One region of the Marinomonas epiphytica genome, then DNA from elsewhere that is predicted to be linked to it. Evidence: predicted binding sites of a transcription regulator. Region 1 holds the regulator's gene; each other region holds the start of a gene.

Region 1 (5,423 bases):
GCAAAAGGTGGGCGGCGCCACGTAAGCCAACACTGTGCAGCTTGTTTTTCACCCTTTCTTGAATCGCTTCTTCCGACAGTTTTGTATGTTCTTGTAACGGAAAAGCAACATTTTCATAAACCGACATATCACTAAACAAAGCACCACTTTGAAACAACATGCCTAATTTTTTTCGCACTTCATAAAGAGAAGATCGAGACAAAGCATGTACATCTTGCCCGTCCACAAAGATATGCCCTTCATCAGGTGTCAGTTGTGCTGCGATCAACCGCAATAAGGTTGTCTTTCCCGTCCCACTCGGCCCCATCACCGCGGTCACCTTACCTTTGGGTATGGTTAAAGTGACATCTTCGTATATCACTCTGTCAGCTCGAGAGAACTTAAGATTTTGGACTTCTATATATGCATCCATTGGCGAAATACCCTAATCCGTAGAATAATGGGATAAATGTTATCACTCAGACCTTAAAAAGCCTATTGAACAGGAGACAAATCCCATTTTGTTTCAAAGATCAAGTCTTGAATTTACCCGCCAAACCTCATTAAATGTACGTCCCTTAAGTTTTTGAGATATATCGACATTATGCTGCTTTATTCCGCTGCTCTGTTAGCCGGTCTGGTATTACTGGTATTAAGCTCTGACAAGTTCATTGAGCATGCTGCTTTAGTTGCTGAAAAATTAAACGTTAGCCCTATGGTCATTGGCATTACGTTAGTGGCTTTAGGCACCTCTGCACCAGAAATGGTGGTATCTGCCATCGCAGCGTTTGACCAGGCACCAGAAATTGCCATTGGTAATGTCCTTGGTTCCAACATTGCCAATATTGGTCTGGTATTCGGCATCACTCTATTGCTCTCCTCCATTCCTATTGCAAAAGGCCTAGCCACTAAAGAAGTGCCTCTGGTATTAGCCATTACACTTTTATCTGGCCTATTACTATGGGATGGTCATTTGAGTGTTTTTGACGGATGCGCTCTACTTATTGCCTTCATTATTATTCTTCTTATTTTATTAAGAAACGCCAAAGACTTAGAAGAAGAACTCGCCGCTGAGCTCCCAGAAGACGATGGCGGTTCGGTTGGCAAATCGGTCTTGATTGCCGTCGTAGGATTGGCTGTACTGATTGGCAGCTCAAAACTCTTGGTGTGGGGAGCGACAGGGATCGCCACAGCGCTTGGCGTGAGCGAACTGGTGATCGGATTAACCATTGTCGCGATCGGCACTAGCCTACCAGAACTCGCCGCATCCGTTAGTAGTGTACGTAAAGGTCACCATGACATCGCCATTGGCAATGTTTTAGGGTCAAACATTTTTAACTTGGCTACGGTTTTACCTCTTCCTGCACTCATTGCTCCAGGAGTCACCGATAACCAAATAATGTCTCGTGACTTTCCTTGGGTGCTCGCTCTAACCCTTGTAATGGCTGCTGCTGTTTTTCTCTTTAATCGCGCTCAAAACAAACAAATTCCTAGATGGCTAGGCCTACCTTTGGTCGGGTCTTATGGCGTATATTTAATACTTATGGGAACAAGTAGCTAACGTGGATTCAAAATGCTTGGTATGAGTTTGAAAAAGTGGTTTTTATTTGGCGCTCTAGTAGGTGCAGCCGGCTTACTGTTTATAGTGGGTAAGGGACCTCAATCTAACCTTGTTACCACAGAGTCCCTAAGTAGCTCTCCTGATTATTTCATTACGCAAGTACGAGTAAAGGAATTCGATCCTTCAGGCAAACTCATTGAGACACTAGAGGCTGCAAAAACATTACATTATCTAGCGGCAAAAAAAACACTGCTTGAATTTCCTTTTGTAGAGCGCCATGCCGACACCAGTAGCTGGAGTGCCGAATCATTACAGGGCGTAATAGAAGATGGCAGCAAAGACATTTTATTAACTCAAGATGCAAAAGCGCTAAAACGCCAAGTCGGTGCCGCTGATATCACTTTATCTGCAGACACGGTACACTATCTTGATAAAGATCAATCGTTAAGCAGCTATGGAAATGCCAAGCTTTATTCCACTCAAGGCATTACCAGTGCAAGTAAGATCACAGCTTTTATCAATTCCGGTGAAGTAATCATGACCAAACCGGTAAGAGGACATTATGAACCAACTCGCTAAGTTAACTCTTTTTCTAGCTTCATGTTGCCTTACTTCCCTTGCTACTGCGCTGCCAAGCGACACGGAGCAACCGTTAGAAATTCAAGCAGACGAAGCTTCGTTCAACCAAACCACAGGCGAAGCGATTTATAAGGGTAACGTTCTCATTACCCAGGGCACCATTGAAATTGAGGCTGAGTATTTAAAAATCAGCACCAATCCGCAAACCCAAAAATTTAACAAGCTTAAAGCCAAAGGCTCGCCAGCCAAGTTCAGCCAACAAATCGATGAAGCAGGCAACATGGTTATTAGCCAAGGGGATAACATTGATTATTCAACGCTAGAGGCAAAACTTGAAATCTCAGGCAATGGCTACCTAAATCGGATCGACAATAAAGTATCTGCCGATTACATACTTTACATGGTAAACAGTGGCGCTTTCCAAGCAAACAAAACGGATACTGGTCGCGTTTCTATGACCCTGCAACCCCAAGCAGCACAAGATGAGAACTAAATGGCACTATTAGAAGCAAAGAACCTCGCTAAAAGCTATAAGAAGCGCCAAGTCGTTAAAGATGTCTCTTTGGCGGTTGAGTCTGGTCAAGCCGTTGGTCTACTCGGACCGAACGGCGCAGGTAAAACCACCTGCTTTTATATGATAGTCGGCATGGTCACAAATGATGCAGGCGGAATTTTCATTGACGGCCAAGATGTTACCCATAATGCGATGCATACACGCGCCCAAAAAGGCATTGGCTATCTACCACAAGAAGCGTCAATTTTTCGAAAAATGTCTGTCGAAGACAACATTCTGGCCATTTTAGAAACCCGCAAAGACCTAAACAAACAGCAGCAACAAGCCAAACTTGAATCCCTACTAGAAGAGTTTCATGTTACCCACATTCGAAAAAACCTAGGTATGGCTCTATCAGGTGGCGAACGACGTCGAGTAGAGATTGCTCGTGCCCTCGCCATGAACCCTAAATTTGTATTGCTGGATGAACCTTTCGCTGGGGTCGACCCCATTTCCGTTGGGGATATAAAGCTGATCATCAAACACCTTCAAGAAAGTGGCATTGGTGTATTAATTACCGACCATAACGTAAGGGAAACGTTAGATATTTGTGATAAGGCGTATATTGTCGGTAACGGCCATATTATCGCTTCTGGCGACGCCGAGACGGTTATTAATAATGAGCAGGTAAAAAAGGTGTATCTTGGCGACGATTTCCGTCTATAACCCTTATCATTATTAGATAAAGAGAGTAGTATGCATATCTTGTTCCAACTTAAATTACTAAGTGTTGCTCTATGAAGCAGTCGTTACAATTAAAAATCGGTCAACAACTGACGATGACCCCTCAACTGCAGCAAGCCATTCGCTTGTTACAGTTATCCACCTTAGATTTACAGCAAGAAATCCATGAGTTTCTTGAGTCTAACCCATTGTTAGAAATCGATGATGAACTGGCAAATACTCCTGCCGAAAACAACAGTATCGAAAGCAAAACCGAGAAAAAGACCGACGAGAGAAGCACTGAAGCTGAATCCAACCCTGAGGAAGCACGACTTGAATCCGAATGGACTGACAGCATTCCAGAAGAGCTTTCGATAGACAGTAACTGGGACGACACCTACCAAAATTCAGCCTCAGTAAGTGATGTGTCAAGCTTTGAAGGGGAAAGTGACTTTGAAAGTCGCAATGCCCCAGAAGAAAATATTCAAGACCATTTAATTTGGCAGCTTAACCTAACTCACATGTCTGACCGTGACATTGAAATTGCCTACGCCATCATCGAATGTGTTAAATCTGATGGTTATTTGAGCATTTCTACGGAAGAAATTTGCGAAGCTTTAAGTGCTGAACTTGAAGAACTCGAAATTGACGAAGTCATTGCCGTTCAACATCGACTACAACGCTTTGATCCGGTTGGTGTGTGTTCAATCGATTTACGTGACTGCTTACTCGTACAATTAGAAGCGTACCGAGATCACCCTTTATACAAGAGCACACACAATTTAATAGACAATCACTTAGGCCTATTAGGTAGCCGAGATTTTGCCCAATTAACTCGCAAAACAAAGCTCAAAGAAGCGGCTCTAAAAGAAGTTGTGACGTTAATTCAACAACTCAACCCGCGCCCAGGCTCTGCGGTAGACAACTTAAACACGGATTATGTGATTCCTGATGTCAGCGTAAAAAAGATAAAAGGTACTTGGCAAGTTGAGCTCAATAATGACGCCCTTCCTCCCGTAAAAATTAATGAAACTTATTCAGCCATGGCCAACACGGCAGCGAAAAGTGAAGATGCCACCTACATTAAAAACTCACTGCAAGAAGCGAAGTGGTTCATTAAAAGCTTACAAAGTCGTAACGAAACCTTATTGAAAGTCGCCAGCTGTATCGTGAACCGACAAATTGACTTCTTCGAACTTGGCGAAGAAGCAATGAAACCCATGGTTCTTCATGATGTCGCGGAAGAAGTAGGCATGCATGAATCCACGATATCGCGAGTTACGACACAAAAGTTTATGCATACACCCAAAGGTATCTTTGAGCTGAAATACTTTTTCTCAAGCCATGTTAACACGGCTTCTGGTGGCGAGTGCTCCTCAACGGCTATTCGTGCAATGATTAAAAAGCTCGTGGCTGAAGAACCCGCACAGAAACCCTTGAGTGACAATAAATTAGCAAACACCTTGGCCGACCAAGGCATTCAAGTTGCTCGCCGAACGGTAGCGAAATATCGTGAAGCGATGAACATCCCACCCTCAAACGAACGTAAACGACTGATTTAAACGGATACTATAAAACCATGCCATTGGATACCCTACTTAAAGCTGATTTGGTTTTTGCAAAAAAAGATATTGTAAGCAAGAAACGCGCTCTCGAAAATTTAGCTTGCATCGTTGCAGACCGTTTGCATTGTGAAGAAAGTGCGGTGTACGACGCCTTACTTAGCCGAGAAAAACTGGGCAGTACCGGTATTGGCTCTGGCTTAGCTATTCCCCATTGTCGGCTAGATACTGCGAATCGCTCTGCGATTGTGGTAATGTCATTACAAGAAGCGATTGACTTTGATTCTATTGATAGAAAACCCGTTGATCTTATTTTCGCTTTAATCGCACCGCCACATGAATGTAATCATCATTTGGCAACATTAGCGCAAATAGCAGAACTTGCTCAATCACCAGAGGCATTGGACAAATTACGAGGGGCTCAGGATGATGAAGCCCTCTATATGACCTTCAAATCTCTGTTATAAAGGAAGGCCTATGCAAAAAACATCCATAACTATTATCAACAAGCTGGGACTGCACGCTC
Region 2 (5,423 bases), on a different contig from region 1:
AATAAACAATAACGTTTATTGTTAAGTTCTTCTAAAGCCAATGTTCATTATGAATGTTGGCTTTTTATTTGATCTCTCCATAAGTTCTGTAACCAAAATAACATTTCAATACATCTAGCTAGCCTCTGAGTGCCCTAGTATTTAACGAAAAGAAAAGATGTCGTTCTTTCTTAAATTACGTAGGCATAATGAAAAAGGTGAGCTTATGTTTAAATTAACAGAAAAGCGCTTACTATTCGAAAGCTGGTCGCTAAATCGCTTTATTGAGTTCCTCAATGGCGCTCAATTTCTGATAATCTTTTTCTTAGTCTTTTTGCTTTCGGCTCTGAGTGTTCATTTCTTGTTCATTTCTTATGAAAGAGACGAATTGAATACTTATGGAGAGTCTATTTTTGTTCGTTCCTTGAATTCATCGATTCAAATTAACAGTGCTTTTGCGTTAGTTAACCAGCAAAAAAATCTTTTTTGTTCACCTAAAGATATGATGCAATTGCGTGAAATTGCCGCTAACTACGAGTTTTTGGACGATATTGGCCGAGTTGTTGATCATGAGATAATTTGCAGTGCCAATATGGGACACGAGGTAGTAGGAAAAAAAATTGATCCTAGTGCGTTGTATTATAGTGAAGAAAGAAAATACCACTATCTAAAAGCTAAAGAGGATCTATTTTTTCTGAGCCAAAAAAGAGCATTGTTTCTGAGTGGCCATACCTTTTTAACTCTGTCTCCTAGTCGTTATTTAGGGTTATATAGTGTCGATGACTCTGTAGGGGCTTATATCCTTGATTACTATGCACCAAAGGTCTATCGAACTTTTAATAGTATTCCTGGTTGGGTGGTGGAAGAAACAGTGTCAAAAAAGGAGCCCAGTGGGCTTAGGCTCATTGTTCCAGGAGCATTTATTAAGAATAAAACCTGCTCGAAAGACTATTCTTTTTGCATTAACCTTATTGATTATCGTATTGGCTTCTATGGCTTAAGTCCCCTTGAATACGCCATTCTTTCATTGTTTGTATCAGTATTAAGCTTATTCATCTGGTTGGCGACAGGGTATCTTCGTTATATGAAAAGAGCGATACCTTACCGTTTGAAAACAGCCTTAAATACTGACCATATATACCCTTTATATCAGCCTAAAGTTGCCTTACGCTCAGGGCAAATAGTGGGAGTAGAAGCATTAGCAAGGTGGCATGACTCAGTGCTTGGGCAAGTGCCTCCTGATGTGTTTATTGACCTTGCAGAGGAGCTAGGGATTGTGGCGCAAATTTCTCGCCATATTGCGCGCAAGTCATTAACAGAATTGTCTGGTATTCTTAAAGAGCAGCCAAGTTTCACGTTAAGTTTGAATGTATCGGTTAAAGACATGCAAGATGATAGCTTTTTAGACTTTATTGATGGTGAGACCACAAGGTTGGGAATTAATTCTAAACAGGTAATATTAGAAATAACCGAGCGTAGTGCTGCTGAGAATAACGCCTTATCGCAAATGACGCGAGAATTTACCAAACGTGGTTTTCAAATATCCCTAGATGATTTTGGTACTGGGTTTTCAAATTTATCTTGGTTAACCAAGCTTGATTCCAATGAGATTAAAATTGATAAAATGTTTACCAGTTGTATTGGAAGCAAAGCTGTTGGCCTCATGACCTTAAATGGTATTTGTCGGCTTTTAGAGAACTTTCAAATGTCTACGGTATTTGAGGGAATAGAGACGCAAGAAGAACTGGATTACATTTTGGAGCATTCACCAGATGCAATAGGACAAGGTTGGCTATTTGCCAAAGCAATGCCTGTCAGTGATTTAAAAGCGCTATTAAAGCGTAACACTGTACTTCATGACATGCCGAGAGCCTCGTGCAATTCGTTAAAAAATGACTCGCTCATGGCAGTAGGGGAATAGGCTTTGATCATAACAAGGCTGAATCTACCTTGCTATGATCAAAGTCAGGTTCTTTTAACCGAGTGGACCTTCGACAATGGTGGTGGTTAATCCTGCAATAATGTTTTCACCTGATTCTTGTTTTAGGTCATCGTACCAGGCTTGAGTTTCTTGCATATCTTTCCCGTGGGTAACATCACAGCGCTTACGAGCTTTAAGGACCAGGTCTTTAACTCGTCCCTTGCGCTGTTCTTGGTAGTCTTTTAGCGCCATGGCGATGGTGTTAGGATTCAGGTTAGATAGTTTAGCAATACACTCACCCAGGACCACAGCATCTTCCATGGCTGAGCAGCCCCCTTGTCCTATATCAGGGGTAGTGCTGTGAGCAGAATCACCAAGTAGAGCGATATTACCTTTTACTAGGGTGTCAAAGGGCTCTATATCATGAATTTCGACTCGGTTAGTGGTGCTTGGATCGAGTTGCTCGATTAACTTTTGTACGGGCTCCGACCAACCTTTAAAATACTGCTTTAAATCGCTTTTCAGCGTTTCTCGATTCTGCTCTAAGCCGACTGGTAAAGGCACATCAAAAAAGAAATAAAAACGTCCGCCAGCAATGGGCATTACAGAAACGCGTTTACCTTCACCAACAAAGGTTGTCCATTGGTTAGCAGGGGCTATATCCGTATCTATGTCGACCAACCCGTTCCAATTTACATAGCCGGCGTAGCGTCTTTCAGCTTGGTAACCAGTTACATAGGAGCGAGTGACAGAGCGGGCTCCATCGGCGGCTATCATAAAATCTCCACTCGCTTGGCTGCCGTCAGTAAAGTAGGCAACTACCTTTGAGTCGATTTGCTCAACTTTCTCAACGCGTTTACCAAAGTGAATTTTTTCTTTGCCCCAGTGATCTATCATCATGCTTTGTAGGCCTGCCCGTGATACTGGGCAAGGTCGTTCACCAACAGCTTGAATTAATGGGGCAAGGCTGAACTGGGTCATAGGAACACCAGAAATGCCGTCGTGGTAGGCCATGAAGTGCATAGGTCCACCTAGCTCATCCATAATATGTGACATGCCTAAATGATTCATGCATTTCACACCGTTAGACCATATTGATAAAGCAGCACCAACGGGTTTAATTTCTTTTACAGCTTCAAAAATTTCGCATTCAATGCCTTGTTGTTTTAATGCTGCAGCTGCTGACATGCCACCAATACCTGCGCCAATCACGAGTGCTTTCATCATCTTGCTCCTTAACACAATTTGAACTAATCAATTGCAATATAAGGGGCAATTTTTGTGCCATAAAAAAGTTCTGAATATCTGTCTTTATTAGGTGCTGTAGATTAACCTCAGCGCCTATGAGCGGCCTTTTGGTGCAGGCAGAGGTTAATGTGCTTCAAATTGGTGACTCATATTGACCAGTTGGTTAGTTATTAGCTGCCTCGGTAGGTGCTGTAAGAATAAGGTGATACCAACAGTGGGATATGGTAATGGGCACTTTTGTCAGAAATACCAAAGCGAATCACAATAGTGTTTAAAAAACTGGGTTCTGTGTGCTCAATTCCTTGCTTGGCGAAATACTCTTCAATATCAAATTCCAATTCATAAATACCAAGTTCAAAGTTTTCTTTCTCTAGTAGTGGGGCATCACAGCGGCCATCATGATTCGACAGGCTTGTGTTGATTAGTTGTTTGCCATGAGTTTCTTCAACGCGAAATAAGCGGATGTTAACACCAGCGGCAGCGATTCCTTGAGTGGTATCAAGTATGTGTGTAGTGAGGTAACCCATATTCATGTCCTGTATTGCCAGTTCAAATAAAATGTGCCCAATTTTTGCAGGGTAACATGTAACGCATCAATTTTTATGCCATAAATGTTGAATGATAAAGAGTACGATCTGAATAATAAGAGGAATTTAAATGTCATCATACCCACGTGACCTAATTGGTTATGGAAATACACCGCCTAACCCTAAATGGCCTGGCAAAGCGAGAATTGCGCTGCAGTTTGTGCTTAACTACGAAGAAGGTGGGGAAAACTGTATTTTGCATGGAGATCCAGCCTCAGAGGCCTTTTTATCAGAAATGGTCGGTACGGATGCCCGAGAAGGGGTTCGGCATATGAGTATGGAATCCATATATGAATATGGTAGCAGAGCAGGTGTGTGGCGAATACTGAACTTGTTCCAAGAAATGGACATACCTTTGACTGTTTTCGCCGTTGCTATGGCTCTAGAACGGCACCCAGACGTAGCCAAGGCTTTTAGCCAAGCAGGTCATGAAATCTGTAGCCACGGTTACCGATGGATAGATTATCAGTATATTGATGAAGATACTGAGCGCCAACATATGCATAAAGCCATTGAAATCATTGAGCGATTAACCGGCCAAAGACCATTAGGCTGGTATACCGGCAGAACTGGTCCAAACACTCATAAGCTAGTGGCCCAAGAGGGCGGTTTTTTATATAACGCAGACGATTACAGTGACGATTTACCATTCTGGAAGCTAGTCGATGATAAACCGCAGTTGATGATTCCTTATACCCTAGACACAAACGACATGCGCTTTGCTGCATTACAGGGGTTTAATACAGGCGAACACTTTTTCCAATACTTAAAGGATGCCTTTGACACCTTATATGCAGAAGGTGCGCACTCTCCTAAGATGCTTTCTATAGGTTTACATTGTCGACTGATCGGACGGCCTGCACGTATTGCTGGATTAAAACGCTTCTTACAATATGTCAGACAACACGAAGATGTCTGGTGCTGTCGCCGTATTGATATAGCAAGACATTGGCGTGAGCATTTTCCCTACGACAACAAATAACAAGGCAGAGTAATGAGCAGCGAAAATTTTTTGCAAAAAATGAATCAGAAAGAGTTTATTGAGACGTTTGCTGGAGTCTACGAGCATTCCACATGGGTTGCTGAGCAATTGTGGCGTGCGCATTGTGAGCACCCTACTGGCTATTTATCATCAATTGAAAAAGTGACAGAGCAAATGCAGGCTATTGTGAATAATAGCTCGCAAGAGCAAAAGTTAATCTTATTGAGAGCTCACCCTGATCTAGCGGGAAAGGCGGCTATTGCAGGGGACCTAACTAAGGAGTCGAAAGCAGAACAAGCTGGGGTTGGCTTAGATCAATGCAGTGAGGAGGAATTTGCTTACTTTTTACAGCTTAATAATCGTTATCGAGAAAAATTTGGCTTTCCTTTTATTATGGCGGTAAAAGGCGCCACAAAAGACCAAGTAATAGCAGGTTTTGAAACTCGAACGGATAATGATTGGCAAGGGGAGTTTGATACCGCGATGGCGGAGGTGCATAAAATTGCAGCTTTTCGTCTTGCCGATATCTAAGCTGAAACCGTAAATTATGTTGAGAGCCGTGCAATAAGTTACTATGTATTTTATAATGTATACTTTATATTTTGTGAAGTCTTACTGTGCTATCAATCATAATAACAATACTGCCTTTTTTTGGTTTTGTATCTTTAGGCTATCTGCTCAAAAGGGCTCATCTTGTTCGAGTTGT
Region 3 (5,423 bases), on a different contig from region 1:
CTGGCCATGAAAGAGACAATACCTTTGTTTACCGTACCTTAGAGGACCTAGATGCCATTCAAGCGTGTGCTAAGCAGGTCAAAAAAGGCACCGTGGTGGGTGGTGGCTTACTCGGGCTTGAAGCAGCAAATGCTTTGAAAAGTTTGGGCTTAGAAACCAGTGTGGTGGAATTTGCTCCGCGTCTCATGCCGGTGCAGTTAGATGAAAAGGGAGGCTCTGTACTCAAGGAGATGATTGAAGACCTTGAAGTAAAAGTCTACACAGATACCGCAACGAAAGAAATCGTGGCGGGTGAAGAACACGTGCATCGCATGAATTTTGCGGATGGCTCCTACTTAGAAACCGATTTGATTTTATTTTCTGCAGGAATCAGACCGCAAGACGCTTTGGCAAAACAATCAGGTTTGGCATTGGGTGAGCGTGGTGGCATTGTGATAGATAATCAGTGTTTGACCAGTGACAGCGATATATATGCCATTGGCGAATGTGCTCTTTGGAATAATCGTATTTTTGGCTTGGTTGCCCCAGGTTATACCATGGCCAAAATTGCGGCTAAGCACCTACTTGATGCCAATACCGCCGAAAGCTTTACAGGTGCTGATATGAGTACCAAGCTCAAGCTATTAGGTTGTGATGTAGGATCCATCGGTGATGCACATGGCCAGACCCAAGGCTGTAAAATATTTGTTTATCAAGATGAAATAAGTCAAGCCTACAGGAAAATGGTGGTATCGGAAGACGGCAGCAAGTTATTAGGTGCCGTACTAGTAGGCGATAACTCATTCTACGATTCGCTTTTGCAATATTATCTCAATGGAATAGAGCTCCCCAAACAAGCCCAAAGTCTTATCTTACCGAGTATGGATGGTGCCCCAGCGGCGTTAGGGGTGGAAAGTTTACCGGCCACTGCTTCTATTTGTAGTTGTCATAATGTTACTAAGCAAGATATTAGTGATGCTGTTGCTTCTGGTTGTCTGTCAGTAGGCGATGTTAAATCCTCTACTAAGGCGGCTACAGGTTGTGGTGGTTGTGCCGCCTTGTTGAAAAAAGTAGTGGATAATGAGCTCTTATCATTAGGTGTGGAAGTCAGCACCGACATTTGTGAACACTTTGCTTACACTCGACAAGATTTGTATAACATCGTCAAAATGGAAGGTATTAAAACCTTTGCCGAGCTGCTTGAAAAGCATGGTAAAGGACATGGTTGTGAAATATGTAAGCCGGCTGCGGGTTCCATTCTTGCTAGTGTCTGGAATGAATATGTACTTAAAGAAGAGCATATCAGCCTACAAGATACCAATGACCGCTTTCTCGCCAACATGCAAAAAGATGGTACATATTCCATTGTGCCACGTATTCCTGGCGGTGAGATCACACCTGAGAGGCTGATTGTATTAGGGGAAGTAGCAAAAGATTATGGTTTATACACCAAGATTACAGGGGGGCAACGAATCGACTTATTTGGGGCAACTTTAAATCAGCTGCCTGAAATTTGGGGTAAGTTGATTGACGCTGGCTTTGAGACAGGCCAAGCCTATGGTAAGTCGTTACGAACGGTAAAATCTTGTGTTGGTAGCACCTGGTGTCGGTATGGGGTAAATGACAGTATGGGCATGGCTATCAAATTGGAGAATCGTTATAAGGGGTTAAGATCCCCTCATAAAATTAAATTCGCCGTTTCAGGTTGTACTCGTGAGTGTGCGGAAGCACAAAGTAAAGACATTGGTGTGATTGCAACAGAAGGGGGCTGGAACCTTTATGTGTGCGGTAATGGTGGAATGAAACCGCGCCATGCGGATTTGTTTGCTAATGATTTAGATGATGACACCCTAATTCGATATATAGACAGAATATTAATGTTCTACACCAAGACAGCAGATCGTTTGCAGCGAACCTCTGTTTGGATGGAGAGTTTAGAAGGTGGGCTGGATTATCTAAAAGAGGTGGTGATTGAAGATAGGCTAAGTATTGGTGATGAGCTTGAACGCCAAATGGCCTTGATTGTTGACACCTTCCAATGTGAGTGGAAAACCACGTTAGAGAATGAACAAGCCCTGAAGAGCTTCCGCCAGTTTGTTAACTACGAAGGTAAAGATGACAATGTGGTCTTTGTGCAAGAAAGAGATCAAATACGCCCTGCAACTGAGTCTGAAAAACTCGAGTTAATTGCAAAAGTAGGATAGGAGAGCAAACCATGCAATGGCAATTATTGTGTACTAAGAATGACCTTATCGTAGAGGCTGGGGTAGCAGCTATGGTCGCTGGTGAACAAGTCGCTTTGTTCTATGTCCCTGACAATGAACAGCAGGTGTTTGCCGTGTCTAATTGGGACCCCATTGGGAAAGCAAACGTTTTATCTCGTGGTCTAGTGACTCACTTAGCGGGCCAGTGGTCGGTTGCTAGCCCTCTATATAAGCAGCACTTTTTATTGGATAGTGGCGAGTGCGTTGAAGAAGACTACCAGCTGAAAACATGGCCTATAAAAGTAGAAGGAGAGCAAGTCTACATTGCTACCTGAGGTAGGGCTTTTTCATAGTGCATAACTGAGAAATTAGCACCTATTTGGCCCATTAAAGTAGGATAAACAACCAAAAAGCGATATGTATCTAGCTATTTGTTGGCTTGTTTATTGCATTTCTTTGATTAACTGAATCAAAGGCGATTCATAACAGAGAATACTAAATCGGCAACGAAGCCCAATGTCCTTTCACAAGGACATTGGGCTTTTTTTGTTGCAAGGAAGTACTTATGACAACAATGAGTCAAAAAACAACCTGTCCATATTGTGGTGTTGGCTGTGGCGTCAAGGTCACTGTCCCTACGGGGGCTCCTGTGCCTCCTGTTGAAGGTGATGAAAGCCACCCAGCTAACTTTGGCAAGTTATGTGTAAAAGGTAGTAGTCTAAGCCAAACTCTTCACAGTGATGACAGGTTATTGCACCCATCAATAGGTGGCCGACAAGTCAGCTGGAATCAAGCCATTGAAGGCATAGCCAACAAAATACAACAAGTGGTGGCGGATCATGGGGCTGATGCCTTTGCGTTTTATTTGTCGGGTCAGATCTTAACGGAAGACTATTATGTGGCTAACAAGTTGGCTAAAGGCTTCATAGGCACTGCTAATGTGGATACCAATTCTCGTTTGTGCATGGCTTCTGCAGTGGTGGGCTATAAGCGCGCATTTGGCTCTGACACCGTGCCCTGCTGTTATGAAGACCTTGAAGAGTGTGACTTACTTATTATGGTAGGCTCCAATGCCGCTTGGACGCATCCAATACTGTATCAGCGTATTAGTGCTGCCAAACAGAAAAGACCTAATATGAAAGTGGTGGTAATTGATCCTAGAGAAACAGCCACTTGTGATATTGCTGACCTTCATTTGGCGATTAAACCGGGCACAGATGCTGCGGTATTTTCTTATTTGCTTGTTGATACAGTGCAAAGTGGTGCGTTAGATCAAAACTACGTTGATGAGCATACCAACCAATTTGATCAAGCTCTAGCAGCAGCTCAGGCTGCGACCCCTTCTTTAATGGCCACCGCTGACTTTTGCGGTGTGTCTTCAAAAGATTTGCAACAGCTAGCTAACTGGTGGCAAAACACACCTAAGACTATTAGCTTTTATTCCCAGGGGGTCAATCAGTCGTCATCGGGAGTGGATAAATGTAATGCCATTATCAATTGTCATTTGGCGACGGGCCGTATTGGTAAAATTGGAGCTGGCCCATTTTCCATTACCGGCCAACCGAATGCGATGGGTGGGAGAGAGGTGGGTGGCTTGGCTAACCAGCTAGCGGCTCATATGGATTTTGCTACCCCTGGCGCACAAGATTTAGTCGGGCACTTTTGGCAGGCTCCGAAAATGGCCAGTGAGAACGGGCTAAAAGCCGTGGATCTGTTTCAAGCCATAGAAGCAGGTAAGGTCAAGGTCGTATGGATTATGTCGACGAATCCCATGGTCAGTTTGCCCGATACAGCACAGGTAAGGCGTGCGTTAGAGCAGTGCGAGCTAGTGATTGTGAGTGATTGCAAAGCACATACTGATACGACAGCTATGGCGGATATATTGTTGCCTGCAACAGGTTGGAGTGAAAAAGATGGCACAGTTACTAACTCTGAACGGCGTATTTCAAGGCAGCGTGGGTTGCTTCCGGCTCCTGGAGAAGCCAAACATGATTGGTGGGCCATTAGCCAAGTGGGTCAAGCACTGGGCTTCACGAAAGCCTTTGATTACTCTCACCCAAGGGACATTTTTGTAGAGCATGCCGCGCTATCTGCTTATGAAAACAACGGCCGACGGGATTTTGATATAGGCGAACTAAGTGATCTGTCACTGACAGAGTATAACAATTTGTCTCCAGTTCAGTGGCCTGTACCAAAGGGGCAGCCACAAGGCACGAAACGCATGTTCGAAAATGGCCGTTTCTACACGGCCAATAGTAAAGCTAATTTCATTCCAGTGACCCCAAAATTACCTCAACAAGGTACTTCGCCCCACATGCCTTTTATTTTAAATACGGGGCGCGTGCGTGACCAGTGGCATACCATGACACGCACAGGGGATGCGGGTTCGTTGGCTAAGCATACGGACCAGCCCTATGTGGAACTGCATCCTGATGATGCTCGTCGTTTAAACATAGTAGCTGGTGGCATAGTTAAGGTGTTTTCTAAGCGTGGCGAAGTGTATTTACGTGCACGTATATCCCCGAAAGTTTCTCGAGGGGAGCTTTTTGCCCCTATTCACTGGACACAACAGTTTGCCAGTGCTGCGGTGGTGTCCAATCTAATTGCTCCTATTGTTGACCCTTTATCTGGTCAACCAGAGTCTAAACATGGGCGGGTAAACCTACTGCCTGTAGAGAACCTAACGTATGGATTTTTGTTAAGCCATCAGCCTGTACATTTCAAAGAAGCCAAATATTGGTGCCGGATTCCAACTGAGCATGGCTTTTATTATCAATTGGCTTGGTCAAATGACGTTGATTCACAAACACTACGTGCATTAATAGCAGAGCAAATAGGACCGCAAGAATTTGAAGATACTGCATGGTTGAAGTACCAAAATCCCACTACTGATCAAGAACGTATGGCCTATGTTGAAGATGATCAGTTGCGTGCTTTACTGTATTTAGACACTCAACCTGTCTCGCTTTCTATGGATTGGTTGCAGTCGAAAATGCAAATAGGACAGACCATTGCGAAATTAGAGCGACTTGCTTTGTTAGCAGGGCTGCCCGCTGATGTGGAAGATAAGGGAACCATTGTCTGTTCGTGTTTTCAAATTGGCAGTAAACAAATAGAGCAAGCTATTGCAGCTGGGGAAAGCAGCGTTGAAGGGCTCGGCTCTAAGCTTAAGTGCGGAACCAATTGCGGTTCTTGTATACCAGAGTTAAAACAATACTTACCTCAAATCATGGAGTTAAC

What was found. The regulator sigma-54, encoded in region 1, starts transcription at its own class of promoters, with help from an activator protein. The targets are predictions, from matches to a motif close to TGGCACNNNNNTTGCTNT.
Region 2: a site for sigma-54 is predicted at 3,170-3,187, ahead of hpxO (FAD-dependent urate hydroxylase HpxO). Genes of this name have one in related genera too.
Region 3: a site for sigma-54 is predicted at 2,619-2,636, ahead of ACYVGZ_RS03560 (nitrate reductase). Genes of this name have one in related genera too.

Annotation. Positions count from the first base shown of each region.
Region 1 is NZ_BAAGVX010000002.1:194,210-199,632, forward strand. Features, by position in the region: gene ACYVGZ_RS01430 (ABC transporter ATP-binding protein) at 1-412, opposite strand, end outside; gene ACYVGZ_RS01435 (calcium/sodium antiporter) at 584-1,540, shown strand; gene lptC (LPS export ABC transporter periplasmic protein LptC) at 1,562-2,119, shown strand; gene lptA (lipopolysaccharide transport periplasmic protein LptA) at 2,103-2,612, shown strand; gene lptB (LPS export ABC transporter ATP-binding protein) at 2,613-3,338, shown strand; gene ACYVGZ_RS01455 (RNA polymerase factor sigma-54) at 3,410-4,897, shown strand; gene ACYVGZ_RS01460 (PTS sugar transporter subunit IIA) at 4,915-5,364, shown strand; gene ACYVGZ_RS01465 (HPr family phosphocarrier protein) at 5,375-5,423, shown strand, end outside.
Region 2 is NZ_BAAGVX010000029.1:89,720-95,142, reverse strand. Features, by position in the region: gene ACYVGZ_RS08620 (ABC transporter substrate-binding protein) at 1-5, shown strand, start outside; gene ACYVGZ_RS08615 (EAL domain-containing protein) at 206-1,900, shown strand; gene hpxO (FAD-dependent urate hydroxylase HpxO) at 1,955-3,127, opposite strand; gene uraH (hydroxyisourate hydrolase) at 3,319-3,675, opposite strand; gene puuE (allantoinase PuuE) at 3,806-4,717, shown strand; gene uraD (2-oxo-4-hydroxy-4-carboxy-5-ureidoimidazoline decarboxylase) at 4,730-5,248, shown strand; gene ACYVGZ_RS08590 (AEC family transporter) at 5,335-5,423, shown strand, end outside.
Region 3 is NZ_BAAGVX010000009.1:66,016-71,438, forward strand. Features, by position in the region: gene nirB (nitrite reductase large subunit NirB) at 1-2,183, shown strand, start outside; gene nirD (nitrite reductase small subunit NirD) at 2,195-2,518, shown strand; gene ACYVGZ_RS03560 (nitrate reductase) at 2,749-5,423, shown strand, end outside.